Regions from separate parts of the Paenibacillus sp. FSL H3-0286 genome, predicted to be linked through region 1. Evidence: riboswitches for the same ligand, from Rfam matches in the RefSeq annotation. Region 1 holds a riboswitch; each other region holds the start of a gene.
What was found. Region 1 has a riboswitch for cyclic di-GMP ahead of MHB37_RS30755 (NPCBM/NEW2 domain-containing protein). Riboswitches for the same ligand answer to the same signal wherever they lie in the genome.
Positions count from the first base shown of each region.

Region 2: it holds a riboswitch for cyclic di-GMP, as region 1 does, so the genes downstream of both, MHB37_RS03205 (transglutaminase family protein) here and MHB37_RS30755 (NPCBM/NEW2 domain-containing protein) in region 1, are expected to answer to the same signal.
Region 3: it holds a riboswitch for cyclic di-GMP, as region 1 does, so the genes downstream of both, MHB37_RS02425 (choice-of-anchor A family protein) here and MHB37_RS30755 (NPCBM/NEW2 domain-containing protein) in region 1, are expected to answer to the same signal.
Region 4: it holds a riboswitch for cyclic di-GMP, as region 1 does, so the genes downstream of both, MHB37_RS10310 (DUF6612 family protein) here and MHB37_RS30755 (NPCBM/NEW2 domain-containing protein) in region 1, are expected to answer to the same signal.

Region 1 is NZ_CP150285.1:6,902,484-6,910,100, forward strand. It holds gene MHB37_RS30755 (NPCBM/NEW2 domain-containing protein) at 1-3,577, opposite strand, end outside; cyclic di-GMP riboswitch class I at 3,836-3,922, opposite strand; gene MHB37_RS30760 (hypothetical protein) at 4,080-4,646, opposite strand; gene MHB37_RS30765 (EAL domain-containing protein) at 4,763-5,611, opposite strand; gene MHB37_RS30770 (Crp/Fnr family transcriptional regulator) at 5,802-6,215, opposite strand; gene MHB37_RS30775 (sensor domain-containing diguanylate cyclase) at 6,408-7,397, opposite strand; gene MHB37_RS30780 (alpha/beta fold hydrolase) at 7,436-7,617, opposite strand, start outside.
Region 2 is NZ_CP150285.1:729,953-737,569, reverse strand. It holds rRNA gene MHB37_RS03215 (23S ribosomal RNA) at 1-186, opposite strand, end outside; rRNA gene MHB37_RS03210 (16S ribosomal RNA) at 449-2,006, opposite strand; gene MHB37_RS03205 (transglutaminase family protein) at 2,374-3,183, opposite strand; cyclic di-GMP riboswitch class I at 3,197-3,277, opposite strand; cyclic di-GMP riboswitch class I at 3,352-3,434, opposite strand; gene MHB37_RS03200 (class D sortase) at 3,548-4,213, opposite strand; gene MHB37_RS03195 (GtrA family protein) at 4,316-4,723, opposite strand; gene MHB37_RS03190 (glycosyltransferase family 2 protein) at 4,710-5,690, opposite strand; gene MHB37_RS03185 (phospholipid carrier-dependent glycosyltransferase) at 5,788-7,566, opposite strand; gene MHB37_RS03180 (glycosyltransferase 87 family protein) at 7,556-7,617, opposite strand, start outside.
Region 3 is NZ_CP150285.1:551,787-559,403, forward strand. It holds gene MHB37_RS02410 (DUF3221 domain-containing protein) at 1-234, opposite strand, end outside; gene MHB37_RS02415 (ASCH domain-containing protein) at 590-1,003, shown strand; gene MHB37_RS02420 (hypothetical protein) at 1,203-1,595, opposite strand; cyclic di-GMP riboswitch class I at 2,091-2,181, shown strand; gene MHB37_RS02425 (choice-of-anchor A family protein) at 2,290-4,665, shown strand; gene MHB37_RS02430 (alpha/beta hydrolase) at 4,773-5,747, shown strand; gene MHB37_RS02435 (NusG domain II-containing protein) at 6,567-6,956, shown strand; gene MHB37_RS02440 (Gx transporter family protein) at 6,940-7,497, shown strand; gene MHB37_RS02445 (ATP-binding cassette domain-containing protein) at 7,527-7,617, shown strand, end outside.
Region 4 is NZ_CP150285.1:2,398,124-2,405,740, forward strand. It holds gene MHB37_RS10285 (RsmB/NOP family class I SAM-dependent RNA methyltransferase) at 1-213, shown strand, start outside; gene MHB37_RS10290 (pseudouridine synthase) at 216-980, shown strand; gene MHB37_RS10295 (Cof-type HAD-IIB family hydrolase) at 1,211-2,011, shown strand; gene MHB37_RS10300 (DUF4179 domain-containing protein) at 2,164-3,777, opposite strand; gene MHB37_RS10305 (RNA polymerase sigma factor) at 3,761-4,279, opposite strand; cyclic di-GMP riboswitch class I at 4,483-4,574, shown strand; gene MHB37_RS10310 (DUF6612 family protein) at 4,692-5,540, shown strand; gene MHB37_RS10315 (NADH-dependent flavin oxidoreductase) at 5,713-6,816, shown strand; gene MHB37_RS10320 (CapA family protein) at 6,895-7,617, opposite strand, start outside.

The sequences.
Region 1 (7,617 bases):
CTGCCCGGAAAACATCACTCTCAAATTTCTGTTCTCCATCCACATACACTGCAAAAGTAGCCGAGGAAGGTTTCCCTTTCATGGCTTGATCAATCCCAATGTAGCTTTCAAAGAAGTCGTAACCCTTACCTTCAATATCGTAAACTACCTCAGAGTTGGCATGAACACCAATCCCTTTCGCGTACGTCGCAGCCAACCCTTGGCGAACAAGGGTTATGATTCCCCCGGAAACGGCTTTATCTTTCTTTAATTCACCCCAGCCTACAACGACTGGCTTGGCATTGAGATCGGAAATATAGGCGTAGTCGCTCGTTACCGTAACCTGTGTGGTTTTCGTTTCCGTAACCCCTTCGCTTTTCACTTCATATACAATTTCGTAGTTGCCTTTTTGCGTTACATCAACGTTATTGGCTTTCAGAGAGACATCTGCAGTAATATCGTTTCCTAGATAGTTAGCCGCTTTTACATAGCTCATCGGATCAAAGGTTTGATTAAGCTTTAAAGTGAGCTGATCTTCAACAGACAAGGCTGGCTTAAAGGCTTTAACCTGTACGGGCTTCAGTGGGTTCAGCTTTTTATCATAACCGACGATCTTGTACGTATAGTTGATACTCGCATCTACATTCTGATCCACAAATTGCTCAGTTCCTGTAAAACCAACTAACACATCATTTCTATACACTTCATATCCTAAAAAGTCTTGCTTAAGCTCTTTATCTATACTGAAACTTAACGTGTTCGTTCTAGCCGTGGTGTTAGGTGTGATATTAACCTTAATGGCCAGATTTTTATCCGCTATTCCAGTTCCCTCATAATTAATCACCGAGTTATTTAAATACCATAACTTTTGCGGTGCCGGATACTTGGCTACTTTCGCTTTTGTCTCAGGATTCACAGTGAAGCCATGTCTGGCAAAATAGCTGCTTAAATCTAATCCCAGTACTTCGGAGGAGAACTCCACCAAATACTGCTGCTTAGAATTGTCACCGTTGGTAAGGATGACCTTCCGCTCCCGATATAGCTTGGTCAGCTCTGTCCAGTATCCGGGATGTGCCAGCTCCAGCTGCCAATAGGCTCCGAGTTGTGCAAATAAGCCCTGCTGATTCATAACCACTTTGTTTTCTTCGAGGACATATTTATAGATATCTGATTCATACGGTATACGATTATCTATCGAATTCGCCGCGACAGACATAAACATAGACACCATATTATTAGTTACTTCGCCATATTCCCGTTCACCCATAGCCAAGCGATGCCCGATTTCGTGATTCAGTCCCCAGCCCGGATAAGCTTTGTTAAAATCACCTAACATGGTTCCTACTGTTCCAAGTTGGATCCCTGTATGATCTCCCGCTGCATACATCGCACCATAAGGCTGCATCAAGCGAATATTCTCACGAATTAGCTTGGCATCATGAATCTCGCTACTGCCATCCAGGCCATAGAAGGCAAAAATACTCTTCATCCAGGTGTCATACCCAGTTACGGTGTCCAGCGGGTTATTTCCTTGCGTAATATATTTGTTGTACGCCTCCGTCGCCGTTCCTGTGAAAATAACATGATCGCTGGCCAGTTCTACCACATCTATGAGTTTACGATCTTGAACATTTGGATGAGCCGCTTTATCTTCGTCCAGTCTTTGTTTGTATGTGATTAAGAAGGTTTTGAATTGTTCTGGATCCGTGGTCTTGGTCATAAAAGGAATCTTTTCTAAACCTTCGAAGCGGATCAATGGCGCTTTCCCTTGTTCCTCTGCTGTATAGGGATTTACGATATAAACGGTGCCGCCCTTAGTCACTTCATGTGCATAATAACTATTCATAGCAAATTCAGGAACGGTTATAATGTTCTTACCTGGACGCAATTGCACACCTCTAGCCCAAACATTCCAAGCGGCCTCTTGTTGAGAAAAGACTAAAGAAGGTAGCTTATCGTTAGAAGCTGCATCCACATAAACGTTGATCGTATCTCCAGGCATTGCAACGAGACCTGTAGGCTGGTTGTTCGTACCAAAACCAATTCTCAGGTTTTCCTGCGCATGCTTTTTCATATCTCCACGTTGTTCCGCCTCAATGATGGTGCCTTCGGTTTGAACTTCACCATTCACTAGCCTCTTAGCTAAATCCAAAGAATCTTTCAGGATTGGATAGAGCGGATGTACTTTTGCCGCTTCTTCTAATTCGTTGATTGCTTCGACGCTATTATAAGCAGGCACAACCGCACTCATCGTTCCATCTGTGAAAATACCATTTACAGCTTCGCTTACTTTATCTTCTGTATAAAATCTAAATTCAGCCGCAAAAGGTCTGTTGATATTAGCTTTTGTGAACTTAAATTTTAATCTTTTAAACTTCGTCGGTTCGAATTTAAATTCCAGAAAGTCATTGGTACTAATCGCGGTTCCGCTAGATACAAGTTGGAAGGTCTCTCCTTTACTCGTCTCTGATGCATAGATTTCAAAAGCCTCTGGGAATCCTTTGCGGTTATCTCTAGCCAAAAAAGCCACTCTGTCCAGCACTTCCGCTTGCGCTAGTTCAAACACGACTTCATTCGTGAAGCTTGCATCATTGTTTTTGTTCGTTTCCCAATGCGTAGTGGGCTGGTCATCCAGCATATATTCAGGCTTCGTACCTGGGTAGCTTCCACCGTTCACCGTTACTTTTGATACGTTTGCATTCGGCATTCTATAAGCTTGGCTATAGGCATTTTCATAGGCTGTTCCATACCCTTTTAGCTTCGAAACCTTGGCTGCCGTTGCCTCTACCTGATGGTTCTTCAAAAGGATCTTTGCATTCTCTATCTCTTCTTTAAACTGCGCATACAGTGGATGTGCCTGCACTTCATTCTCTAAAGCTGTTAATTTCTCTGTCGTATTAAAGGCAGCACTAACTTGGCTCAAGGTATCATCTGTAAATAATTTTTTCATTTTAGCAGAGACACTATCCTCTTTATAAAAAGAAAACTCAGCCGCACTCGCCCAATCTTGGTTCGCTTTTTTGAAGACAAATTTAAGTCTCTTAAAAGCCGTAGGTGCGAACTGAATCTCCACTACATCACCGGTTGAGCCTGTATATTCTCCAGAAGACACGAGCGTAAAATCACCCGCATCGGTAGTGGAGCCGTAGATATCAAATTCTTGAGCAAAACCTTTACCTTTCGCACCGGATTGCCTAGCCGCGTATACCATTCTATTTAATTCAGTGGACTCATTGAAAACAAACACAACCTCATTCGTAAACGTTGAACTATTCGGTTTGCCAGTCTCCCAATGCGTGCTCATATCCCCATCCATAGCCTTAGCTATAGGCGAGCCTGAGTAGTTGCCACCGTTATTTGTGATGGATTTAATATTTGCTGGATTCATTCTAAAAACCTCATTATAGGCATTTAGAGCATCCTTGCCGTACAGCTCAAACGGAATAACCGAGGCGTTGCTTAATAAGTTAACCTTACTTTGCGCCACTGTTTTTGTTACATTTACCTTGCTTGCCTCACTTGCTAAAGCATAACCTGCCTCACTCGAAAAACTGGCCAACATGGCCGCCGATGTAGCGATCGCAATCATTTTCTTCATCTCTTCTTACCCCCAGATGTCATATGAATCTCTCCAGTGCCCAAAAATGGGCACAAAAAAAACTACCCCAAAAGAGTAGCTTGATTGCGTATAAAGTCGCCTAAAAATTAAGACTTAATTTTTATTAAACCTTAACAAGCATAAACGCCTTCGGCGTCCTTATAAGGACGGTAAGCGTTTAAGCGAGAAATATAAGATATTAAGTATAGTTTTATAACTTATACTTTCTTATATTTTAACAAAAAGCGTTACGCACTCTTTGGCAGCTGGCTGACAATAGTTATGATAACCTTAGTCCCTATAGCTTTGCGTCCCTACATTTCCATAGGTTTGCCTATGAAGTTTCGAATACATTCAAAGAGTAACATAAGCCTAGATCTGATCGCATGATTAATTGGTATGAAATGAGTATAGGTAATTGCAATTAGTTTTTCTTATGTGATAGATATTATTTATCGACTATCCCGGAAGAGAAGGACATCCTTTAGGACTGTAGGTCTACTTAACTCTCCGATCCAAACAAACCCCGGAACCAATTCCACACATCGCCCGTGACGGGAATTAATCCGAAACCATGTTCGCCAACTACGATTACACCATATGCCCATTGTCCGATAGCTATGGCACCCCCAGCGATCCTGCCTATCGCTATCGCACCAAACGCCGTATCCCCTATGGCGATGGCCCCCAACGCTTTTTCCGCGATTGCGATCGCTCCTACAGCCACGCCTGCAATCGCAATCGCTCCCACTGCGAAGCCAAGCCAGCTAAGTGCTATTGCTCCGATCGCTAACCACATTCCCAGTGATATTGCTCCTAAGGATAATACGCCCACGCTTATCGCACCTATGGAAATCAAGCCAACAGCTACATCTCCAATAGCGATTAATCCAACGGCTGTCTTCACACGGGGTTTACCTCCACGGCCATACGCTTGACCTGAGTATCGCCCTAGATTACTGCGAATACTGATGACCGGAAATGAGGGAGAAGGCCATTGATAATCAATCTCTCGTCCATCAAAGCCCCTAGAATCCGCCCAGCGCGTTACAAATTGATGCCATTTCATATCTATCCCGTCCCCCTTTTCAAATTACCTAAATTATACAACCCCGGGGGTTGGCTGTACTCAGACTCTGACCTGAAATTCATCTCATCCTCTGGACGGATATATACTCATTAGGATTACTGTTTGGGAATAGGATCAGGCTTTCCAAATAAATAGCCCTGAAACAACTGATAACCACTCTGCTTAAGCCATTCAAAGTCCTCTCTAAACTCCACACCTTCTGCTAAAGGAACGGATTGGATTTCTAAAGCTTTTTCTAAAAATTGCTTTGCTATTTTCTGTTTGTTCAGATCGCTGGACACACCCTGAACATATTTCATATCCAGCTTCATGTAATGGGGTTTAAGCTCCAATAACATCTCGATCGTGCTGAAGCCCTCACCAACATCATCTAAAGCGTATTCAAATCCCCGATCCTTGTAATATGTCAAAATAGCTTTCAAATGAGCGAGATCATCCACTTTCTCCGTCTCAACAACTTCAAAGACAAAAAGAGAAGGATCGACGCCTAATTGATTGGCCAGTTCAACGGTTGATCTTAAGCAGAACTCTGGAGCGTAGATCGACGTTGGGATAAAATTAATAAACGTTTTTTTATTTAAGGGTGCAGCATATTTTACAGCCGTCATTCTACATAACCGGTCTAAAGCATATAAACGCCCACGATTCCGTGCCGCCGCAAAAATCTCATTAGGATAGATAAGAGATCCGTCTTCTTTTTTAAATCTGGATAGGAGCTCGTATGCAAAAATCTCTTCCCTTACGTTCACAATCGGTTGGAAGTAGCAAGTAACAAGACCCTTAGTGATAACCTCATCAATCCACTCCATATCAAGTACAGTGGGTAATTCGGATAGAGGTCTCCATGTTTGGTCATCTATACGGAATTCAACCTGCTCCGACTCCATATGGTCATTACAGAAATCCAGAAAATCCCGCACCCCAGCCTCCTTAATTGTAATCACATTTTCTTCCACCTTATGTATCGTATTACTTCTACTCAAGTGATGAATAACCTCAGGTAAAACCCTAAGATTAAGCTCACCATGAGCCTTGATTTGAAAATTCAGCTCTCTTACTACACAATGATTACAAGCCACATTCATAACCCCTTTAATAATCGATTCTCTGAAAAAGATCCCGGAACGGCTCTTCTCAATCGAAATCCGTATACTCCAGTAAATACGCCGGGTCTAACACGGTGATCTGCTGATGTTGAATCTCAATAATCTTTTGTTCTTGCAGATCTTTTAGCACAAGGGTAGCCGTCTCCCTTAACGTTCCGATCATATCACGCGCTCTCGCATCATGAAATTTCATTTCATATAATAACCGATTCGATAAAAATAAACGCTCCATTTGCAGCAGCATCAATTGATCCTTAATCAACGGGTAATCGGCAACCATCTGCTTAAAAGGCTCATGTTTAATCTCAAATAATACAGTATCATTCATAGCCACCGCAGACAGCACTCTTATATTGGAGGGATGGATCACTTCCAGATCGCCATAATCCCCGAATAGATAATGTAGGCATGATCCACATTCCATAGTTTTGTATGCCAACATACTGATAATAAATCATCATCCTGTTATATTCTATCGTAACGTTGTCACATAGGCTTGATGCCAATACGATTTACATAAGAGATCCATTCAAGAAATTCCGAATTCCCTTTTACAGCTTGAAGGGAACAGACATTTTAGAGCAATTATAGCAAAGAGGATGTATCGTTTATAAATAACAAAAAAAGCCTCCAATTAAAGAAGCTTTTCACTCAAATCCATAATATGCGTAACGCGATTTCTCCCCTGTTCTTTAGAAACGTAAAGCGCTTGATCAGCTTTTTCCAGAAGAGTGATGTCTGTATCGGTTGCTTCAAAGGTAGCTATGCCAATGCTTACCGTAATGCTGCCAATCTCCCAAGTGGAGCTGGCTATGAATTGTCGTAGACTCTCAGCTATAGCCGTGGCATCCGATGAATCTGTATTAGGCAGCAGAAGGATAAACTCCTCACCACCATACCTAGCTACGATATCTTCTTTACGAGATTGGGACTTCAGGATACTCGCCAATTTCTCCAGGACATAATCACCCATCTGATGACCGTAGGTGTCATTCACATTTTTAAAGTGATCAATATCTAGAATACATAACGAAAAAGGCGCCTGATCACGGTGATACGCTGCAATCTGTTCTTCCAGCTTTTCTTGCAGGAACCTTCTATTCTTTAATCCAGTAAGCTTGTCTGTAGTAGATAGCTCTACTAAAACGGCATTCATCTCCAGTAATTCAGCTTGCTTTTGCTCGATTTCCAGGTGGATTTGTTTGAGCTTTGCCAGCGCCTGATCTTTTTCCCAATACGCCTCTTCTATTTGCTTCTTCGCAGATCGTAACTCTAGCTCATAATCAATACGTTTGCCCATCTGTACGAGAATACAATCAATGACCTCTACACCTTCACATTCAAGGCGTCTACCATTTAACAAGTAAGGCACGGCTTGCCCCTTGCTGTCCTTCAAATTGATAAATAGCTCTTCTACATGTCCATTCAGATTGATAAAAGGATAGAAGTATGAATGAAAAATAAGCTTGTTGGCCGTAGACATGATAGATTCAAAATGTTTATTTACCAAATCAACCTGCTGATATCCCATCCCATCCAAAAAGGTTTGATTCACATCGAGGATCATTCCTTCATGGGTAATGGAAACATATCCGCATGGCGCATATTTTAACCGGTCATCCATTGTCTAAATATCCTTTCAACACCATAATCTTCTCCATCTCACCCAAGGTACTCATTAATCAAAGTAATGGTCTCCTGGGGATGGCTAATATGTGGATAATGGCCCTTGGCCTCCATTAACCGGAGCGTACTATTATTCATATGTCTATGTAAATATTCTCCTACTTCTATAGGAACGATACTATCATCCGAGCATTGCAATATGAGTGTAGGCACTGTCG
Region 2 (7,617 bases), 900 kb from region 1:
TCTGCCTCTACATTTCCTATGTATTCAGAAATGAGTAACTGCGAATTACCACAGCTGGGTTTCCCCATTCGGACACCCCCGGATCAAAGCTTGCTTACAGCTCCCCGAGGCAGTTTCGTTGTTCGCCACGTCCTTCGTCGGCTCCTGGCGCCTAGGCATCCTCCGTGTGCTCTTATTAGCTTAACCTTGATTCTTCCGCAGGAAAATATCATACGATGACATTCTCTTTGGAATCATCTCACTAATAACATTTACTTGTTTGCACAAGTTGCTAAAAGATGTTCTAAAACGCAAATTCGTTTCGGTATCCAGTTTTCAAGGATCAAGTCTTACTTGAGAGCTTAAACTCTCAAAACTGAGCAACGAGTGAGTAACAGGCCTAAACCTGAGTTTTGGAAGCTTAGCTTCCGATTTGAATGTTCTCATTGCAGAGAACGATTCTCCATAGAAAGGAGGTGATCCAGCCGCACCTTCCGATACGGCTACCTTGTTACGACTTCACCCCAATCATCTACCCCACCTTCGGCGGCTGGCTCCCTTGCGGGTTACCCCACCGACTTCGGGTGTTGTAAACTCTCGTGGTGTGACGGGCGGTGTGTACAAGACCCGGGAACGTATTCACCGCGGCATGCTGATCCGCGATTACTAGCAATTCCGACTTCATGCAGGCGAGTTGCAGCCTGCAATCCGAACTGAGACCGGCTTTGATGGGATTGGCTCCACCTCGCGGCTTCGCTTCCCGTTGTACCGGCCATTGTAGTACGTGTGTAGCCCAGGTCATAAGGGGCATGATGATTTGACGTCATCCCCACCTTCCTCCGGTTTGTCACCGGCAGTCACTCTAGAGTGCCCAGCATTACCTGCTGGCAACTAAAGTTAAGGGTTGCGCTCGTTGCGGGACTTAACCCAACATCTCACGACACGAGCTGACGACAACCATGCACCACCTGTCTCCTCTGTCCCGAAGGCCGCTGCTATCTCTAGCAGATTCAGAGGGATGTCAAGACCTGGTAAGGTTCTTCGCGTTGCTTCGAATTAAACCACATACTCCACTGCTTGTGCGGGTCCCCGTCAATTCCTTTGAGTTTCAGTCTTGCGACCGTACTCCCCAGGCGGAGTGCTTACTGTGTTAACTTCGGCACCAAGGGTATCGAAACCCCTAACACCTAGCACTCATCGTTTACGGCGTGGACTACCAGGGTATCTAATCCTGTTTGCTCCCCACGCTTTCGCGCCTCAGCGTCAGTTACAGCCCAGAAAGTCGCCTTCGCCACTGGTGTTCCTCCACATATCTACGCATTTCACCGCTACACGTGGAATTCCACTTTCCTCTTCTGTACTCAAGCCACCCAGTTTCCAGTGCGACCTCAGGTTGAGCCCAAGGTTTAAACACCAGACTTAAATAGCCGCCTGCGCGCGCTTTACGCCCAATAATTCCGGACAACGCTTGCCCCCTACGTATTACCGCGGCTGCTGGCACGTAGTTAGCCGGGGCTTTCTTCTCAGGTACCGTCACTCCGGTAGCAGTTACTCTACCGGACGTTCTTCCCTGGCAACAGAGCTTTACGATCCGAAAACCTTCATCACTCACGCGGCGTTGCTCCGTCAGGCTTTCGCCCATTGCGGAAGATTCCCTACTGCTGCCTCCCGTAGGAGTCTGGGCCGTGTCTCAGTCCCAGTGTGGCCGTTCACCCTCTCAGGTCGGCTACGCATCGTCGCCTTGGTGGGCCGTTACCCCACCAACTAGCTAATGCGCCGCAGGCCCATCCCTCAGTGACAGATTGCTCCGTCTTTCATTCTTCTCTCAGGAGAAAAAAGAAATTATCCGGTATTAGCTACCGTTTCCGGTAGTTATCCCAGTCTGAAGGGCAGGTTGCCTACGTGTTACTCACCCGTCCGCCGCTAAGTCACTTTGAAAGCAAGCTTTCAAAGTGACTCCGCTCGACTTGCATGTATTAGGCACGCCGCCAGCGTTCGTCCTGAGCCAGGATCAAACTCTCCAATTAGTATTGAAAAGAGCGATATGCTCATTTTGAAACATCTGACGAGAAAATTAATTCTCTAATTTTGGATTTCACTTGCGTGATTTCCTACTCACTCGTTGTTCAGTTTTCAAAGATCAAGTTCTCGTTGGCGCCGTTTAATGTCTCAGCAGCAACTCTTATAATATATCATGTTGTTTTCAGAAATGCAAGCTTTATTTTTCGAAGCTTTTTATCAGCCTCGTCTATATCGCCTGTACGCTGTCTAACAACGCTTACCTATAATACCCCAACTATTAATAGAAAAGCAACCCCTAATATAAAAATAAACAACTGGCTTAATAATTAAGCCAGTTGTTTATTTAATAGAGTTATGTTTCTAGGGACGAACTTAATAGTATTTTGCCGCAGTATATTTGCTTGAGGCTTTAATTAAATCGGTTTTCTTATCACTCTTTGCAAGTCCTGCATCCACTGTAGTATCAATGGTAACCCACTTCCCATTAAGCAACACTTCGTTCCATGCATGATATTGCGTAACGTAGCTTGTATTCCCCATTACCAACTTAGCAGGAACATCTACACTCCGCAGCATTGCGGCAAAAAGAGAAGCGTAATCATAGCAAATCCCTTTTTTAGTAGTCAATGTCTTATCGATGCTTGGAATATAATCAGTAGTTACACTATTAGCAAGAGAGTAATCATATTGTACATTCGCAACTACATAGTTATAGATCGCTTTAACTTTCTCTTCGTCTGTTGTTTTGCCTTGTACTAATTGTTTAGCTTTGACAATCGCTTTATCAGAAGAACTCCATTTCACATTCTGTACGGAGCCCAAATATACGGAATTCGAGTCACTCATGGTTACGTCTACTACTTCGGAATATAATGCTTTGTATTTATTGCCGGTTGTGTTCTCCAGAACAGAAACCTTATACGTCCCATTTCCTTGTTGCAAAGGGAAGTCCTCAGCTTGTCCAGAAGCATACAAGTTATATGTATAGCTGCTGTTATCTTTGGTGATCATGAGTTTGATTCTTTTATCTTTCGGAATATCATAGTTAATACCAATAACACCTTGAGCCACTTTGGATGTAATCAACCAGCTGGCATCTGCACTTGCAGCTTGAGCTGTACTTACCGGAACTGAAGTCATTAGGACGAACAACGCCACCAGCATAAAATAAACCTTTTTCACGGATAAAACTCCTTTCGGTAGCTGGCTGCCATCCTTTCGGGAAGGCCCTTTAGCTTTGCGTCCCTACCTTTCGATAGGTTTGCCGTTATCGTATAAGCTCTATCTGTTCTAGCTTTACTAGATATAATTGATAGAATCCATTTGAAACAAACAAAAAAAGCCTCTTCATTCGGTAGCTGGCTGCCATCCTTTCGGGAAAAGGCCCTTTAGCTTTGCGTCCCTACCTTTCGGAAGGTTTGCCGTTATCGTGTTTAGCTTTCATAGTATAATACTATCATATTTATAGTTGTGAACAAGACCTAATTTACTAGATTACCCATTATTTTATAAATATCTCCCGGTATTTGTGTTTTCTTGTCATTCACTATTCTCCTTTTGTTAATTTGGCATGAACAATCAGCCGATGCGTTGGATTCACTAGCGGATCACATGTAATCAGAGTAAGAATCTTATCCTTGTCATTCCCGTCAAGAACGGAGACATCACTCGGATCTACAACAGAAATATCGTATACCTCATAGTTAAACACCTGATCACTAGTCTTTACCGTGATAACATCCCCCACAACAACCTCATTCAATCTGTTAAACAAACGCCCCGTAGTTCTAGCCCGATGCGCCGCGATTGCAGCATTCCCGATCTCTCCAAGGGGTGCCGTTTCTTTCATATGGGCTGCAGCATGTTTCATATTAGCTTTTGTAGCCCCTTCTAATACAGGCAGCTTCAAATCAATCTTATCGATTTCAATTAGTGCGATTACTTTGCCACCGACTTCAATCTCCGGTTCAGGCTTTTCTGTCTCTTGGGGTTGGGGCTGTGCCTGGGCATCCAGAACCGATTCCTCTGCTAACAGCTGAGTAACTTCAGCATACCTGCTCTTTAGATCTGGCTGGGGAGTACTATCGGCAGTGCTTAGTTCAGCCGTTTCTAATAACTTCTCCTGCTGCCTGTCGTTGTACCACTCGTTAGCTGTCGGATATAACATGATAAGTATCCCAGCCAGTATGAGTAGATAGGAGAATTTACGCAATGTTATTCACCTCCGTATATTGTTTCTATGGTTATATACAAATCAAGCAGAAACAGCTACTTGCCTTTAAGCATAGCAACTCCTTCTGCCTGAAATTAATGTTTAAAATACCCATTTACGACTTCCAAAGAAATTGATGATCACCGTGATAAAGGTAACCAGCACCTTGGAGATCAAGACTTGAATACCTAGTTTGTCTGTCAACAGATGCATTAACAACAGTGATATTCCGAGCACTACCAGATTCAGCACGATAAACTTGACCAGCTGTACGCGGTCGAAGCCTTCTTTATTCCCCCGGTTGCGATCACGAAAGGTAACTTTTTTATTCAAAATAAAGCTATTCGCCGTGCCTGCACTATAGGAGATCACCTGCGCCAATGCGTATACCATCCCTAGTGAATTCAACAATGTGAAAATCACAAAATCAATAAGCGTATTGAGCAAACCTACGGCATTAAATTTGAGGAACTGTATGAATGCAGCGCGCAAGTTCTTATCTGACATCATTGTGGTCCTTCCGGCGGTCCAGTTGTTCTTCGTTCTGGTAGCCTTTAGTCTCACTAACAATATATAGCGGTCTATCTTTAGACTCGTCATAAATCCGTCCGATATACTCCCCAATCACACCCAACAGCATCAGAACAATACCGTTAAAGAGCAGATTGACACCTACAATGGAAGCCCAGCCCGGAACCGTCCAGGAGGTGAAAAATATCCTTTGGAACAAGACGAAAAATAAATAGAGAAAGCTAGAAAATGAAAGAAAGAATCCAATATACGTAGCAATCTTAAGCGGCTTATGTGAAAAAGAGGTGATGCCATCTAACGCAAAACGAATCATTTTCTTCAGCGGATATTTGGTTTCTCCGGCAAAACGTTCTTCCCGTTCATATTCCACCATAGTCTGCTTGAAGCCAACCCAGCTCACCAAACCTCTGACATAGCGGTTCTTTTCTTTAAGTCCCCGCAGGACATCACATACCTTACGGTCAATAAGACGGAAATCGCCTGTATCCGTAGGAATATCTACACTTGTCATACTGCTGAGCAGGCGGTAAAAAAGCTTCGCGGTGACCTTTTTGAACATCGTTTCTCCGTGGCGCTTCAGACGTTTCGCATATACAACGTCGTAGCCCTCTTTCCACTTCTCGATCATTTGCAGAATGACCTCCGGAGGATCCTGAAGATCAGCGTCAATAACAACAACCGCTTGACCTTCGGCATAGTCCATGCCAGCTGTAATCGCTACCTGATGTCCGAAATTACGCGAGAAGTCAATCAGCTTGACATGCTCGTCTCGTTCACAGATCTCCCGAATCATCTGGGCGGAACGATCACGACTGCCGTCATTGACAAAGACCAGCTCATAAGTATCGCCGCACTCGTCCATTACTTTTTTCAAACGTTCATAAGTATGGCTAATTACTTGCTCCTCATTGAACATGGGTACAATCACACTATATCTGGCTTTCACCTTTATTCCTCCTACAAGCTTTTTGGAGCGTTACATCCATCTACACTTCATAATAACGCTGCATGCATAAACTTATTTTATAGATTTTTATTAAATCCTAGAAAACCCAAGTTGGGAACCAACGCAGCATATCTTTCACGTAATCTCCACTGACCTGCATCCCTGACAGTACCGGGTAGAAAGCAATAAAGAGCAGCAAAGCAACAGCTACATAGACATACTGTACGTAACGGGCCTCAGGGAATTTACTATCCAGCAACTTCATTATATATACAATACCAAGAATCATAAATGGCACCATAGCAAAATAATGGTAAATAAATGTTTCTCTTGGGACAAGCATCCACGGAACATATTGCGAGAAGAAGGCGATCCAGATCATGTAGAGGTTCTTATCTTTACGTTTCAGCGTAATCCACAGCGTTGCCAACATCGCAAAAATACCCGTCCACCAGATAAGCGGATTCCCCATAGTCACTATACTGCTGACCTGACCTTCCGGCAAACCTTCACCGCCGCTAAAGAACCAGACCGGTCTCTTCATAAACGGCCATTGCCACCATGAGGAAGCAAAAGGATGTGTAGCTACAAGCTGGCTGTGGTAGTTGTACATATTCTTTTGGGAATCAATCAAACCTTTTATAGTGAAGCCCTCTGCTGATGCAGATAACCCCGGCACAAAAGATAAGCTATAAATAATTACTGGAATAATTACAAAGAACCCGATACAACTAGCCAACGTAATAATAGTCTTTTTCCAAAAAGAATCTACTGCTTCACGACAGGTGCCCAGCAATTCCTTGTCTTTAATCTTCCCCTCTGCCAGCAGGCGTCCGGAGGCTTGGTATTCTCTGTAGCGTTCAAAAAGGGAGATAGCCAGCATAATGGCCAGCCCTGCTCCTCCATAGAGCACAATCCATTTCGAAGCTACGCCGATTCCGAAGAATAAGCCAGACCAGAATAACGGAATTAATGTTTTTCTTAAAGGCTGCTTGTAGAAATTCATTGTGTAATACCGCTGCATAAAATAGAACATCAACATAATGAAGAATACTCCGTATACGTCAATCGTGGAGATTCTTGTCTGTGTGAAATGCATGAAATCCAGCGCAAACAATCCTGCCGCGAGGGCGGCGTATTTGCTTTTCTTAAACAAACGCAGCGCCATTACATATATAAGAGGTAACATGGCAACTCCGAACAAGGTTCCGATAATACGCCAGCCGAATGGATTGACTCCGAACAGCTCCATACCTATGGCAATCAAAAGCTTGCCAAGCGGTGGATGCGTATTCTCGTAAGGCACTATCCCGTGTGTATATTCATAAGCTGTTCGCGCATGATAGATCTCGTCAAAATAAGTGCTATTCATAAAGTTAGAATATTCCGGAATGAGCGCCTGCTCGTCAAAAAGATTGGCCGCTGCTCCTCTTTTAGGTACTGCGTTAGCATCCGGTGTCACACCGGCAATAGGAAGGGGGATTCTTTCTCCCCCCTGCTCATAAAAGGCCATTTCGTTCAAAGTGAACCCTGGAGAGGTAACTGTTAACTTCACATATCTCGCTGTAACGTTCAGGGGTTGGCTTTTCCAGATGAAGACATTCCCGACATCCTCACTGACATCCATCGGACTGCTCCAGACCTCAGGATTGTCGCTGAATTCCAGCTTGAACTTACCCGTTCCCACGCCACCAAAGATATTGACCCGTTCCAATGGTTTACTCTGCCCCAAATCTACATAGAAGCTTTCACCACTGGCAGCAGGCTCCCATAAGGTCTCTGGAGATTTAGTAGAGCCAAGATTATATAAAGCAAGCGCTGCGTAAACGGCCGTGATAGCTATTATGCATATCCAATCTATACGCTTAAACTTCATCGTTAAATCGCCCTCCCTTCTGATGCGGTTTAATTTGCCCGACAACTCTCA
Region 3 (7,617 bases), 720 kb from region 1:
AACTTTATTTACCCAAATGGCTTGAGAGTACTCATTAGATTCGAGAATTTCCTTGTATTCCTTGTTCAAGTCTTCTTCTTTTAATTCAGAAATTACTAAAATTCTTTTATTTTCTACATCTATTGTGTGTACAATTCCTTTCAAAACTTCATCATTCTTACTACAGGCGGTGACTAATAACAAAAAAACAAAAATAAGAGTCCATTTAATAGTAGTACGTGGTTTTTGAATCATGGACCTTCCCCTCCAGTGGTTACGACATTAGTTTAAAATCGGTTGCACAGGCATAGCAGTTAGTACATTACCAATATAAGAATAAACAGCAGCCTTTCCATTATGACGACCTTTATTGATTCTGGGGAGTTACAGGTGAATGTCTGTAGTATTGATATTTTCATAAGAACTTTTGTTTGTATATAATAAAAATAAATGTTCTTATTTTAGAGGCGATCAATGATGGAAATGAGTATCGACCAAACGGTTGGGATTATTTAATTTATCAGGTCAAGGTGAGCAAGATTACACAACGCGAGATCGAGATCCGTGCATCCGTGACAAACGTCCAACATAAACGAAGGGGATAAATATCATGCGGTGTATAACAATACGGCAGCCTTGGGCGACCTTAATTGCTCTTGGTGAAAAAGAGTTTGAAACTCGTTCATGGAGAACAGCCTACCGCGGCGAGTTAGGCATTCATGCCGGGATGCGGATCGACAAAAAGATTTGTGAACAGGAACCGTACAAATCAGTATTGGCGAAACATGGCTATACAGCGAATAATTTGCCGACAGGAGCTATTATTGCTACAGGTCAGCTCGCGGGATGTTATGTGGTTACTCCAGAGGTGGATTTAAGGGAATGGATCAATGGGAACGAATATGATTTTGGCGACTATAGCGAAGGACGGTTTGCCTGGAAGCTTGAAGGGGTTCATCCATTAAGTCATCCAATTCCAGCTAAAGGTCGGCTAAGCTTGTGGGAGCACTCCAATCACTTCTGAACGGCGAACAATATTTTTAATGTAATTTTTATGTGCCTATCAGCTTTTTTTCAGGTTCGAGGTATATATTAGAGACACCAAACACCCCCCAGTGTTTTGTGGTATATCTCTCTCAGGTCTTGCCAACTCCCATGGTAAGGCCTATTTTTTTGTTCACTAATTGATTGGGGGGAGAGAGCGCAGCGGCTTCTATACAGCTTTACTTAATCTGGTACTGTTCTTCGTAACTCTTAAAAGATGAAATATCCAGCCCTAGGTATCTGCGCATATGGATGGCAGCCTGAGCCGCAACAATGTCATTCAACAGCAGCATTCGTTCATGATAGCCACGACATATATACTTGGCTTCAATTCCCGTATTAAGTCTGTTTTGCTCATACACCTTGATTCCCCGTCTTCTCATTTCTGCACGGACATCCCTTAGATCTGTTGTAGCTACTGCAGCAGCTGTTCCAAGAACCTCCAGATAAGGGGCGGGTGTTCGTAAGTGTGTAGATAAAATGGCGGAGTCCCGTTCGAAAGCTGATAAAATCATCGGAAGCAATAAATAAGATTTCACCAGCATGTTGTCCCTGCTTTCTGCTCTATGCATGAATCTCATCACCTCTAATAGGAACGTATATTCGTATTCTACCCCGATATTCCAAAAATAATCAATGGTATTTCTAAACAGCTTATCCAATGTGATTAAATTCACAACTAAATAACGAAGAATAAATTATATTAAAAATTGTAATAATAAAAATTAATGTATCGGACACACATAAAGGAGAATTATGATGGAAAAAGAGGGCAGCCTCCAGCGTGGATTGTTTTTTGGTTTAATTATGAGTGTTCCCTTATGGATATCCATATTGGGCTATATACAGTTACTTTAAAATTTAATGAAAAACCTTATGCGAAGCGCCTTTAGGCGCTTTTTTTGTGTGGTACTAATGCGGGGAATTATCGAAAGGAATTGATTGACAATTGTGGGTGTCGGGAGCTAAACTGTTATTAATTCAAAAGTATTAAAAGTCATAGACTGTTATTGGATAGAATGCTTCAGCTACCAGTTCTGGACTTGCAGTGTAATACATATATATAGTCATGATAATAGCAAACCGTCTGAAAGGGCGGGACGCAAAGTCCAGGAGTCTAAAGTGTCTTAAAGGCACAATGACCGTCCGACTGCCATGAGAAGGGAATTTCACTTCTTTTTGGCGGTCTTTTTTGTTGTTAGGTCCTTTAGAGTTTCTGGTAATTATTCTGATTAATATAAATCATAGTTTTAGGAGGTGTGCCATTTGAAAAGAAGAATAAAACCGTTACTCTCGCTTGTATTAGCTGGGATTTTGACGGTAGGTAGTGGGCTTTCCTCATTGGGAGCTGGAGTTGCTGGAGCTAGTAGTTCTTCTACATTGGGAATTGCAGCGGTCTACAACGTGTTTATTCTAGGGGATATAACGACAGTTTCGGATACGGAAGGAAGGTTTGCTGCTGGAGGTAACGTTAACTTAACCAACTATAGTGTTGGAGATAGGTTGACCGCAGCAGAGGTTTCCCTGACTGACACACTTGTTGTTGGAGGGAATCTTACTTTCAACGGAGGTACTGTTTATGGGAATATCGTGCACGGGGGAGATTTTTCAGGGAATGTAACGCTCCTCAAGGGTGGTACAAAAAGACAGGGGAGTACGATTGACTTTTCAGCAGTAGGTCAGTCTTTGAAGGACAAATCAGCAGAACTTGCAGCATTGCCGGCGAATGGAACAACAGTGTACCAATATGGCAGCCTTACCCTGACAGGTACAGATCCTGCGGTCAATGTTTTTAATGTTTCAGGAGATAACGTCTCTAATACCTACGGAATTACAATAAATGTTCCTTCAGGATCTACTGCAATTATTAATATTGATGGTTCTAACGTAAAAATGAAAAACTTCGGATTTCTACCTAATAACGTGTTGAACAGCAAGAAAATTTTGCTTAACTTTAGCCAAGCTGCGTATCTTGATATGGCAGGCATAGGTGTAATGGGAAGCATACTTGCCCCCTATGCTCATGTTGATTTTATTAATGGTCAGATTAACGGTACTTTAGTGGCGGCTTCACTCAAAGGTACTGGTGGTGGTGAATTTCACCACTATCCATACGATGGTGATGAACCTGGACCAACGCCGACACCAACGCCGACAGTGACGCCGACACCAACAGTGACACCAACGCCAACGCCGACAGTGACGCTGACACCAACAGTGACACCAACGCCAACGCCAACGCCGATAGTGACACCGACACCGACACCAACACCAACGCCAACGCCGACACCGACACCGACGCCAACGCCTACAGTGACACCAACGCCGACGCCGACAGTGACACCAACGCCGACACCGACGCCAACACCATGTCCGACGCCGACAGTGACACCAACGCCGACGCCGACACCAACGCCGACAGTGACGCCAACGCCGACAGTGACACCGACGCCAACGCCGACAGTGACACCGACGCCAACGCCAACAGTGACACCAACGCCGACAGTGACGCCAACACCGACACCAACGCCGACAGTGACGCCAACACCAACACCAACACCAACACCAACACCAACACCAACACCAACGCCAACGCCGACAGTGACACCAACGCCGACGCCGACACCAACGCCGACAGTGACGCCAACGCCGACAGTGACGCCGACACCAACAGTGACACCAACACCAACGCCGACAGTGACACCGACGCCAACGCCGACGCCAACGCCAACAGTGACACCAACGCCGACAGTGACGCCAACACCGACACCAACGCCGACAGTGACACCAACACCGACACCAACACCGACACCAACACCGACACCAACGCCGACAGTGACGCCAACGCCGACGCCGACAGTGACACCAACGCCGACGCCGACAGTGACACCAACGCCGACGCCGACAGTGACACCAACGCCGACGCCGACAGTGACACCAACGCCGACAGTGACACCAACACCGACACCAACGCCGACAGTGACGCCAACACCGACACCAACGCCGACAGTGACACCGACGCCAACGCCGACAGTGACACCAACACCGACGCCAACGCCGACGCCAACGCCGACAGTGACACCGACGCCAACGCCAACAGTGACACCAACGCCGACAGTGACGCCAACACCGACACCGACACCAACACCGACAGTGACGCCGACACCAACGCCGACGCCTGAAGCAACACCAACACCGACGGTAACGCCAGAGGTAACACCAACACCAACGGTAACACCAGAGGTAACACCAACGTCGACACCAGAGACTTCGGTGTTCCCGACACCAACGCCATCATCCGTAATTGGCACTATAGTTCTTGCAGAAGATCCTGTGCCGCTTGGGCCTGTAGCTTCGCCGACACCATCGCCAGTACCAACACCAACACCGTCGAATAGCACAGAAGTACTTGTTGATGATGATGAGATCCCATTAGGTCCGGTACCGGCAGTGACACCAACGCCAACACCAACACCTGATGAAATCATCGTAGTGGACGATACGATCCCATTAGGTAAGCCACCTGTGAAGGAATTGCCAAAAACGGGTGAATCAAGTCCTGCACCTTACTATGTAGCAGGTTTAGGTTTTGCACTTATCGGATTATTAATGAGAACCAAGTTCTCCAAAAAGAATAAATAATAAAGGGTAGATCAACATAGAGTCGCTTTCGGGAGTGTTCCGATGGCGGCTCTATTTGTATGTCATGATTGCGATAGTTTGGTGCATTCTAAGTAGATGGTATACTCTTGTTGGAAAAGAAATGTAGAGGGGATGGCGAAGGCGAATTGATATGGTTCATTATTAGCGCTGTAATCATCATAGGGATTCTAATCTATGTGGGATTTTTCTTCTATGGTATTGCTATTAAACGAGCGCCAAAGGTATTTCTAAGTAATAATCCTAATCTGAAGGCTGATCCTCCGGTTGCCGGAGCTTCTTGGGGGGAGGGGAAGGATTGGGTCTCTCGCCAGAGCTTCGAGAATATTGAGATCGTATCTGCAGATGGACTTAAACTAAGGGGTTACTTACTCCAATCTAATCGTGCTGCGGGACGCACAGCCATTCTAGCCCACGGTTATTCAGGTAAAGCAAAGGATATGGGGGCGTACGCCAAAATCTACTACGAGAACTTAGGCTTTAACATCCTAATTCCCGATGCAAGAGGGCATGGAGATAGCGCAGGGGATTACATTGGTTTTGGTTGGCCGGAACGAAAAGATTATTTGCAATGGATTGAATACATGATTAAAAAGACTGGGCCCAGTGCTCAAATTGTGCTTCACGGCGTCTCTATGGGCGGTGCTACAGTGCTAATGACCTCAGGGGAAGATCTTCCGCCGCAGGTAAAAGCTATTGTTGCGGACTGCGCTTATACCTCAGTAAAAGCACAATTATCTTACCAACTACGACGCATGTATCGCTTGCCAAGTTTCCCTTTCGTTCAAAGTGCAAGTCTAATCACCCGCTTGAAGGCGGGGTATGGTTTTGGTGAAGCCTCTGCATTAAAACAAGTGCGGAAAGCGAAGGTCCCGATTCTTTTTATTCATGGGGATGCGGATAACTTTGTACCTTTTGCTATGATGAATGAATTGTATGAGGCATGCCAGAGTCCAAAAGAGAGACTCATAGTGCCGCAAGCGGGGCATGGATTGTCTTATGATACGGATAAGGCGGGGTATATAGATGTAGTAACAGCTTTTGTAAGTCGATATGTAAAATAAGTCCTGAACGTAGACAGCGCCCGATATCCGCTAGGTAGCGGTTATCGGGCGCCTATATTTTTCCACACATGACGTAGTCCTTGAATAAGGAACGTACCGTCATGCTTTCTCGTTATATTCATCCCCCGCCGTTCGTGAGTAACGGGTGTCTTGATTCCTTGTTATTTCCAGCAGCCGTGTGGCGAGAATAATCCTTCCAATACGACAAAAGCCCTACCTCTCTTTTGCCCTTGCGGCTCCATTGACCGCGCCAGTGTGAATCGGAATGCTATATTTCGAATTTAATCTCATAAAAAGGAAGAGTACTGCAAGAAAACATAAAGCCTCTTTGTCCAAAATGCCGATGTGTATAATAGTCGGCCTGACATCTTCTTGGTGGGGATATTCAATATATCGAAAAACAAATACCATATAAATATAACACACTATTGTTTAAAAGGCAAATATAATAATGAATTCCAAGATAAGGTTTATTTGATTCTAGAGAGGAACAAACCTCGATAAGGGGCGCTTAGATTTTGAAAGTAACTTAAATTGGGTTAATTGTGAATTATTCCGGAAAAGCTAGTAAACCAGAGGAGATGGGCGATCTCGGTGCAAATGGGCTAAAATGTAAGTTGGATATTTTTGCAAACGCTACAAACTTCAACTGAAAATGCCAGAGACGAATGGGTTGTGTCTGCTGGGGTTATTTTGCGTGCCTATTTTGTGAACAGCTCTCTAAAACTGACAATAAACTCCAACATTGATTGAAGGATTGAGGGTAGACCGTTATAATTAATAAGTCTGGATTTTAATTAAAAAATAAGGGAGATTTTTATGAAACGCGCAGATGTGTGGCTGATTTCCATCGTATTGATTGCTGCGCTCGCTTTTCTCGTACCGAGATGGTTTTCGGACAATGATGACAAAGGTGGGGCCGGTAAAAATCTCATAGCCAATGTAACGGTGGACGGTGAGTTATTTAAAACGGTAAAGCTTACAAAAGAAGAACAAACCATTGAGGTCCGCACGGAACGCGGCTATAACATTTTGAAGGTGCATGATTACGGGATTGAAATGTACGATGCCGATTGCGCTGATAAAGTTTGCCTAGGTTTTGGTTTTATTACCCTGCCCAAACAGACGATTGTCTGTCTACCGCATAGAGTATTAGTCGAAATCACCAGTGCGTCGGGGGAGGATGATATAGATGCCTATGTCCAGTAGTGAATCTGCAACAGCTTTAAAAAGAACAGTGATTATTGCGATTTTCGCCGCAGTGGCAGTAGTGTTAAGTTTAATAGAGGCACAGATTCCGTTATCCGGGATGGGACTGGTGCCGGGTGCTAAGCTCGGACTGGCCAACATTATGATTTTGACTTGTATTTACTTTTTACGTGGACGGGATGCTTTGCTGCTTGTCATCCTCAAAACACTGCTTACTGCATTTCTGCTAGGTACCTTCTCAAGCTTGCTGTTTAGTTTATTTGGTTCACTTTTTAGCTTTGTTGTTATGTTTGTGCTGATGCTGATTAGTGGCAAAGGTAAGAGTATAAGCTTGATCGGAATTAGTATAGCCGGTGGGATTGCGCATAATATCGGTCAGCTGCTGGCAGCTTCTATGGTATTTGCATCACTTAGTATTTTTTATTATCTTCCCATGCTGCTGATCACTGGGGTAGTAACAGGAATTGCCGTGGGCTATGCAGTCCGTTATTTGGTGGCGTCATTGTCAAAAATATCGCTGTTTGAAGAATTTTTGGACTGATTAGTCACATCAGCGGAAGGATGACTAACATGAATGAATCATACGAAGGTCAAGACTTAGAGGGAGAAGGACAAGCAGTCATCTCTCTGGATGGGGTATCGTTTGGCTATGATCCCGAGC
Region 4 (7,617 bases), 2.6 Mb from region 1:
CGAAGTGTCTCACTTTCCAGTACGAGTAATGAAGCTATTTCCTATCTTAAAGGAGAGACATTGTTGATTAGTCAAGAACGTCTCTCTATTAAAATAGGAACTACCCAAAAAGGATACGTACTGGTCTGCATAGATGGTTATAGTGCAGGCTGGGGGAAGTGGCAGGACGGTGTGCTCAAGAATGAATATCCCGCAGGCTGGAGGTGGATGTAAGAATGAGCCTATCAGGGAAAACTGCAAAAAAGCAGCGTTTAGATAAAGTATTGTCCCATATGGGGGTAGGATCACGCAGCGATATTCGTAAACAAGCCAAGCAAGGTTTAATTACCGTGAATGGTGCAGTCGTCAAGGATAGTGGATTTCATGTAGACCCGTATCACGATAAAATTGTGGTTGGCGGCGAGCTTGTTACCTATCGTGAATTTATTTATCTTATGATGAATAAGCCACCGGGAGTCCTGTCGGCAACAGAGGACAAGCGGGATCGGACCGTTCTGGATCTTTTAAAGCAGGAATATGTACAGTTTGAACCTTTTCCTGTAGGAAGGTTAGATAAGGACACAGTAGGGCTGCTTCTGCTCACCAATGATGGAAAGCTTGCTCACGAGCTACTATCGCCACGCAAGCATGTCCCTAAGACGTATGAAGCTACAGTTGAGGGAGACGTAGATGCAGACGATGTAGCGGCTTTTGCGGCAGGTGTCGAGCTGGAAGATGGATATGTTACTTTACCTGCACAGCTAACTATATTGGGAAGAGAACGCGGCAGTAAAGTAATCTCACATATTTCGCTGATCATCACAGAAGGAAAGTTTCACCAGGTGAAGCGAATGTTCCAAGCTGTCGGCAAAAAAGTCACTTTTCTGAAACGAGTATCTATGGGAGAATTGAAGCTGGACGAAAGCCTGCCACTGGGAGCTAGTCGTGAACTTACGCTAGAGGAACTGGCACTCTTAAGTACAGAAGCATTAGAACAATAATATAGAGAAAAAATGGTATGTAAATTGAATTTGGAAACTTGGGATTAGGGAATGGAGTGGCGGAGGGGAAATTTGGAACTGTAAAAGCGATAGCGGCCGCCTTTGTTTCCGGATTTCAACCACTAGTAAACGGTATAAATCAAGAAATCTGGAAACAACAGCGACTGAAACTTAACTCAAATAGCCAGGTTCAATATATATAGAAAAAGAAAGACAAGGATGGTGGGAGTATGAGATACAAACTGATTGCACTAGATGTAGATGGTACACTGTTGAATGATGATCACCACTTGAGCACTGAGAATAAAGAAGCCATTGCTGAGGTTACACGTCTTGGAGGACAAATCGTGTTATGTACCGGCCGCAGTCCGCAGAACTCGATTCCTTTTATGGAGGAAATGGGGTTGTCTGGTTATGTGCTGGGTCATAACGGAGCTGCAACGGTTCGTGTGAAAGATCGGGAAGTGCTGCATCAATACGGTATGGATGCTCGTGGTCTTGACCCTTATATTGATTATTGTAGAAAGCATGATATTCATTATGATGTGAATACGGCTTTTGATATGTATGTAGATAATGTAGAAAACCTGACCAAAGAAGCCAATTATATGTATGAACACTTCCGTATCGTGCCGGCTACACTGCCAGCATGGGAAGATTTCCGTGAACCGGTTGTTAAGTTTACTGTATTTACACAACCAGAAATCCTTGACGAAGCTGAACGTGAATGGCGTACTTGGACCCATGAGTACAATATTTTGCGCAGTGGTGAATTTTTCGTTGACTTGATGCATCCGGAAGCCTCCAAGGGCAACGCCTTAAAGAATCTGGCTGTGAAGCTGGGAATTCCGCAAGAGGAAGTTCTTTCGATCGGTAATTATTTTAATGATATTTCTATGCTTACATACGCGGGTATGGGCGTTGCGATGGATAATTCTCCGGTTGAGGTCAAAGCGGCAGCGAATGCTGTCACGGGGTCTAACAACGAGCATGGTGTGCGAGATGCGCTGGTTAAATATTGTTTATCTTAATAATGGAAAGCATAAAGCGGACTTGAGTCCGTTCTATGCTTTTTTTGTTGTGAAGGAAATAAAAGAGAAACATAAACAGAAATGATTTTATCCATAAATAACCCGCCCTTAGGATTAACTAGAAAGGGCGGGACATAGATTAACTTCCTGCATTAAAGTTTAATTTCCTCGTTCCGGCTAGGATCGCTATATTTATAGATTCCAGGGTTCAGTTCGATTTTTTCGTCGAAAGGGATATCTTTGTAGCTATCAATATTAGTTCCTGTAGATATCATGCCCTTAGGTGTAATTTCAGGCACCACTTCTTTGCCATTAATCCGTAACGTAGTTTGGTTAACGCTTTTGAAGCCAGAAGATTTGGATGTTGATTCGACAATCAAATTTTCGCCCTCAGTATAGTAAGTGAATTCAATTTTTAACCCATCGACATCAAGTGAAGTGAACTGCTTTTCTTCTTTAGGTTTGTTTATAGTGATCCAATTCTTAGTAGTATCACGTTTCTCAATGACAGCATCCTTTAATATAAGTTTCATTGGAACATCGGACCAGTCGTTATACCATTCCGGAGATTCGAATTGAAATAAATGCTGGTAGCTTTCGGAATGATCTCCTTTCAAATTCCAACCCCCAGTGATTGTTTGATCACCTATAACCAACTGAGCGGTATTATAGTGGACAATTCCTTTTTTAAGCGAATCATTTTCATCTATTAGAATTTGGATATCCAAAGGGGTAACCACTAGCTGATCTAAGGTTATGCCGGTCTTTTCTTGAAATTCAGGACTGTTATACAGTTTCTTAGTGTAAATCGCCTCACTTGCTTTTTGTCCATCTGCTTTAAAATCGAACTTCCACGTACCTGAAAATCGTTTCGCTTCTTCAATGTAACTAAAATGAAGACTAGCTTCCTTCCAATCTGATTCAGTTATATTGAAAACCTGTTCAATAAATAAATCCGATCCTTCGTTAGGCATGATGGTTGGAATTGCTTCATTCTTTTGACCACCAGTACTAACTACCAAATGTGGATTACCCCGTCCTAAGTCAGATGGTGATGCAGCGACTTTGTAACGGATAATGGTTTGATTGGAAACATATCGAACGGATTCGATTTGAATGCTTGGATATTGCTTAACTCCAGTATTGATAGTATCCCCTGCTTGATGATTAGATTGTAAGGGAATATTCCGATCACTGTAAAAAATGAGATTCCGTGCTTCAAACCTGTAGTCCTTTTTATCATCCTTTAATGTATCAGGTGTCTCATATACTCCAATGAGTTTCTGGCTTTCAGGATCGTATTCTAAATAACCGTATACCTTTGCCTTGGCACCGGATTCACTAGTCATGATGTTTTCCTCTGTAGCAAATCCAGTATATTTGGATAGATCAGATTTAGTATCAAGTGATAACAGCATTTTCATTTTTTCTCCATCAGTTACAACACCGTTCAAATTCATTGTTACTCCTGAACTGGAAGTTTGAAGATTATACTGTTGACCGATGCCGTTATTTAATGCATTGCTCACACTTCGACCACCAATTTTATCCCAATTAATCGTCATACTAGCGAATACAGGAATGGCTACAAGTAAGAGGCAAGAGAAGACAATACTGATAGGAATAACCTTTTTATTAGACCTAGGAGTATTCTGGGAGGCATGCAGATTTCTTTGACGTGTATAAGCTTCTTGTTCTATGGCAGTCCACATCAAATCATAATCCGGTCGGGGAATATGTTTATCTTTTTCAATAAAGAGACTCATTACTATTCAGCTCCTTTAGTTGGGTTCCACCCATTCTATTTAGTATTTTAAGTCCCTTGTTCAGTCTGGATTTTACAGTTCCTTCGGGTATGCTCATAACTTTAGAGATCTCGGGTACAGTCAATTCGTTTATAAAACGAAGGACTACTACCATTCTGATTTTGTCAGGAAGCTGACTGTATAACCCTTGTAATTCTTTTTTAGTTTCCTGTCGATCCAAACGTTTTTCTACAGGGTTTGATTCCTCAAACCTGGATAGTAAATAATTACGTACTTCTTTCATCCACCCCGTCTTACGCCTTTTGATCACACTGTTGCACTCATTCGAAGCAATTCGTAAAATCCAAGCTTTCAAGTTTCTTACCTTCGACTTATCCGCTAAGATAACTTTTACAAATACCTCTTGGGAAATATCCTCCGCATCTGCCTGATTTTTCATTAAGTAGTAACAAAAATAATATACTTGTTCTTTATAGAGCTCGAAAATTTCCCGGTCACTCATTTTGCTGCACCCCCTGTCTTTACTGTTCTCATTAATAAGACTTATAAGCGTATGTAATCGTTCATTTTTCATTTTGATTGTAGTATTTCTTCTGAGTATCATAGCGAATTCGAATGGAAGATAAGTCGTTTACAGGTAATTATAACCATGATAAAATTAGCGGTGGGACATGCGTCCGTAATCTATTAAAACTAATTGAATGTCCGCGTTAAAGGTAAAATCATCGAAAGATGATGACACAAAGCCATGGGTCTAAAACCTTTCGACAGAAGGAAATGATCGCCAGGCCGCCATAGGGATGTCTTATGAAGCATAAAGGATAGCTCTAAGAATATGTAGTCTATTTTGAGCTCTTTTATTATTTCGACCTATACGGCGTTACATTATCGCAAGGGGCCGAAAGGGGAAGTACATGAACAGTTTTTTCAAAACAATAGGTACTAGTTTGGCAGTAGGTGCTTTATTGCTGTCCGGAACGATCGGATGGATGTCTAATCCAGGAGTAGTGTCAGCAGCTACCTCAACAGTAGTAACCGCGGATCAGATGATCAGCAAAGTAACGGCAGCCTCCAAAGCAATAAAGAATTTCCATCTGGATGTGACCAAAAAACAGGATATTCAAAGCGGCGGGGTGCGTATCAGCAACACCAACACTCTGAAGCTGGATATCAACCGTCTGCCGAATTTTGCCGCAGCAGGCACTGTCGCTAGTAGTCTTTTAGAAACATCGTACAGTCTATATGCCAATGACAAGGAGTTTTACTATCTTGTAGACGGAAGTGAACTGATCGATGAATCTGAAGATGAAGGTTACGACGATGACGGGGAGCCAATCGATCCTGATGCACAATATTGGCTTGGACTGGAGAAAACGGAATGGGATGCCTTTTACTCTAAAGGCCAATACGATCCTGTTTCCATGCTTGATTCGGTCAAAAGTTATAAAAAATCCATGAAAGTCAGCACTGCTGGCGCACAAACAGTCTTACAATTCACGGTAACCGATCCGACAGCAGCTAAGGGGATAATCAAACTCTATGATCAGGAGAACCTCTGGGATGGAGAGACAGTTCAACCCAAAAGCGTAACGTGGAAATTATTCGTCAATACTAAGACCTGGCAAACGGAAAAGCTGACAGTCGATCTGAGTTATGTGCTGGTAAGTGATGGAGCTAAAGATACATACACCACGAAAATCGAAGCTAAATATTCCAAAAATAATAAAGGTGCAGCCATTGTAAAACCGGCCGAACTAGAATAATAAGGACGATTCATAACGAGCGAAAAGCGCTGTTCAGCGGAACAGCGCTTTTTGTTGTATCCAACAGCAGTTCTTTATTAGTTGACAAGAATAAATCATTGCTGTAATTTATATGTATGCGCATGTATATAATAATTTCTCTAAATATAATTTAATGAAAGTTGGGAAAAAGATGATAGCACTAGACACAGCATTAACTTTTCGCAGAGGGCTGACATTAAAAAACCGAGTGGTTATGGCTCCAATGACCACGCGAATGAGCTTTTATGACGGTGTAGTAACACAAGATGAATTGAAATACTATTCGCTAAGAACGGGCGAAGTAGGTGCGGTCATCACTGCGGCAGCAAATGTACAAGAGGGTGGAAAAGGATGGGAAGGTGAACTTAGTGTTTCCTCCGATGAATTTATTCCTAGCCTCAGCCGATTAGCATCTACTATTAAACGAAATGGAACAAAGGCTATTTTACAGCTATTCCATGCAGGAAGAATGACAGATTCAAAAATATTGCGTGGCGTACAACCCGTTTCCTCCAGCGCCATTGCTGCCGAACGCCCGAATGCAGAAATTCCAAGAGCATTAACAGAAGATGAAATTTTCGGTGTAATTGAGGATTTTAAAAAAGCGACTCAACGTGCTATTCAAGCTGGATTTGACGGGGTAGAAATTCATGGAGCAAACACATATTTAATCCAACAATTCTTCTCTCCACACTCCAACCGTCGTGAAGATCAATGGGGAGGAAGCTTAGAGAAAAGATTTAATTTCATTAACCAATTAGTGGATGCAGTTATTGCTGTCGTTGACAATTCAAAGGTTAAGGATTTTATTGTCGGTTATCGTTTTTCTCCAGAAGAATATGAAGAGCCTGGAATTAAAATCACCGATACCTTTTATCTTATTGATAAATTAGCTGATAAAAAGCTGGATTATCTGCATATTTCATTAGGGGATTTTAAGAAAGTATCTGCATCAGAAGATTTTAAAGAAAAATCAATCCTGCAATATGTGCATGAGAAAATCAATGGCCGTGTACCTTTAATTGGGGTAGGAGATATCCGTACCAAACAGGACGCAGAGGACACGTCGACAAATGCTGAATTAGTAGCAGTAGGACGATCTCTTATCATTGATCCTCATTGGACAAGTAAAGTGCTGGAGGGTAAAGAAGATATCATCAGAAGAGTACTTGCTGATCAAGATAGAGAAGAACTTGTAGTAGAGAATGGTATTCTAGAATTCCTTAAATTAATGATGCCTGATCGTTTACGCTAAACCCAAACACAGTTTTGAGGTCTAAATCTATAACGTTCCGCGGTAAATTCCGCGGAACGTTATTTTTCTGTAACGACTCTATTCCCTCTTTAAGATTGTTGTCGTATGTTTCAACATTCGATTCATGAGATTTCGCCGTTCTGTTTTTATGTCGGTGTCGCTTCTCTTTAATGCGTCGCGGATGGGGATGATCTCTGTAATTTTCCTGCCGCTTTTTATTCTTCGATCTACACAAGTCGGGATGTAACCTACGTTAGTTATACTCGTGTGTCCTTTTTCATCCTTCTTTATTTTAAGCGTAAGAATGATACCGCTTTGTGTATAAGGAATATTCATTAGTTTAGTCGAAACAAAATTCCCCAATGAGTAAATAACGAATTGTTTTTTTCCACGAAGCGCTAACGGTTGAAGAACATGTGGGTGAGACCCCAGTATGATGTCGGCGCCATTTTTAAAGAAGAGATTGACCAGCTCTTTTTGCCTCTTGTTTGGAGTGTAACGATATTCGCTTCCGAAATGCAGATAAAGCAAGACTAGATCGACTTTCTTTTTTAAATCTCGAATCTCCCGAATGATCTTGGGCGTAGATATCCGGTTAACCAGCCATGGCTTACTCACTGGTACAGGAATTCGGTTGGTTCCTGCTGTGTAGGAGAGGATGCCAATCGTAATTCCTTTGACGTTTTTAATAAGCGTTCTTTTGGATTCTTCTAATGATTTAGCTGTTCCCGTGTGGTCGATTCCATTACGGTCCAGAACTCGTAACGTCCGAACCAGACCCGGGGCACCATAATCCATGCA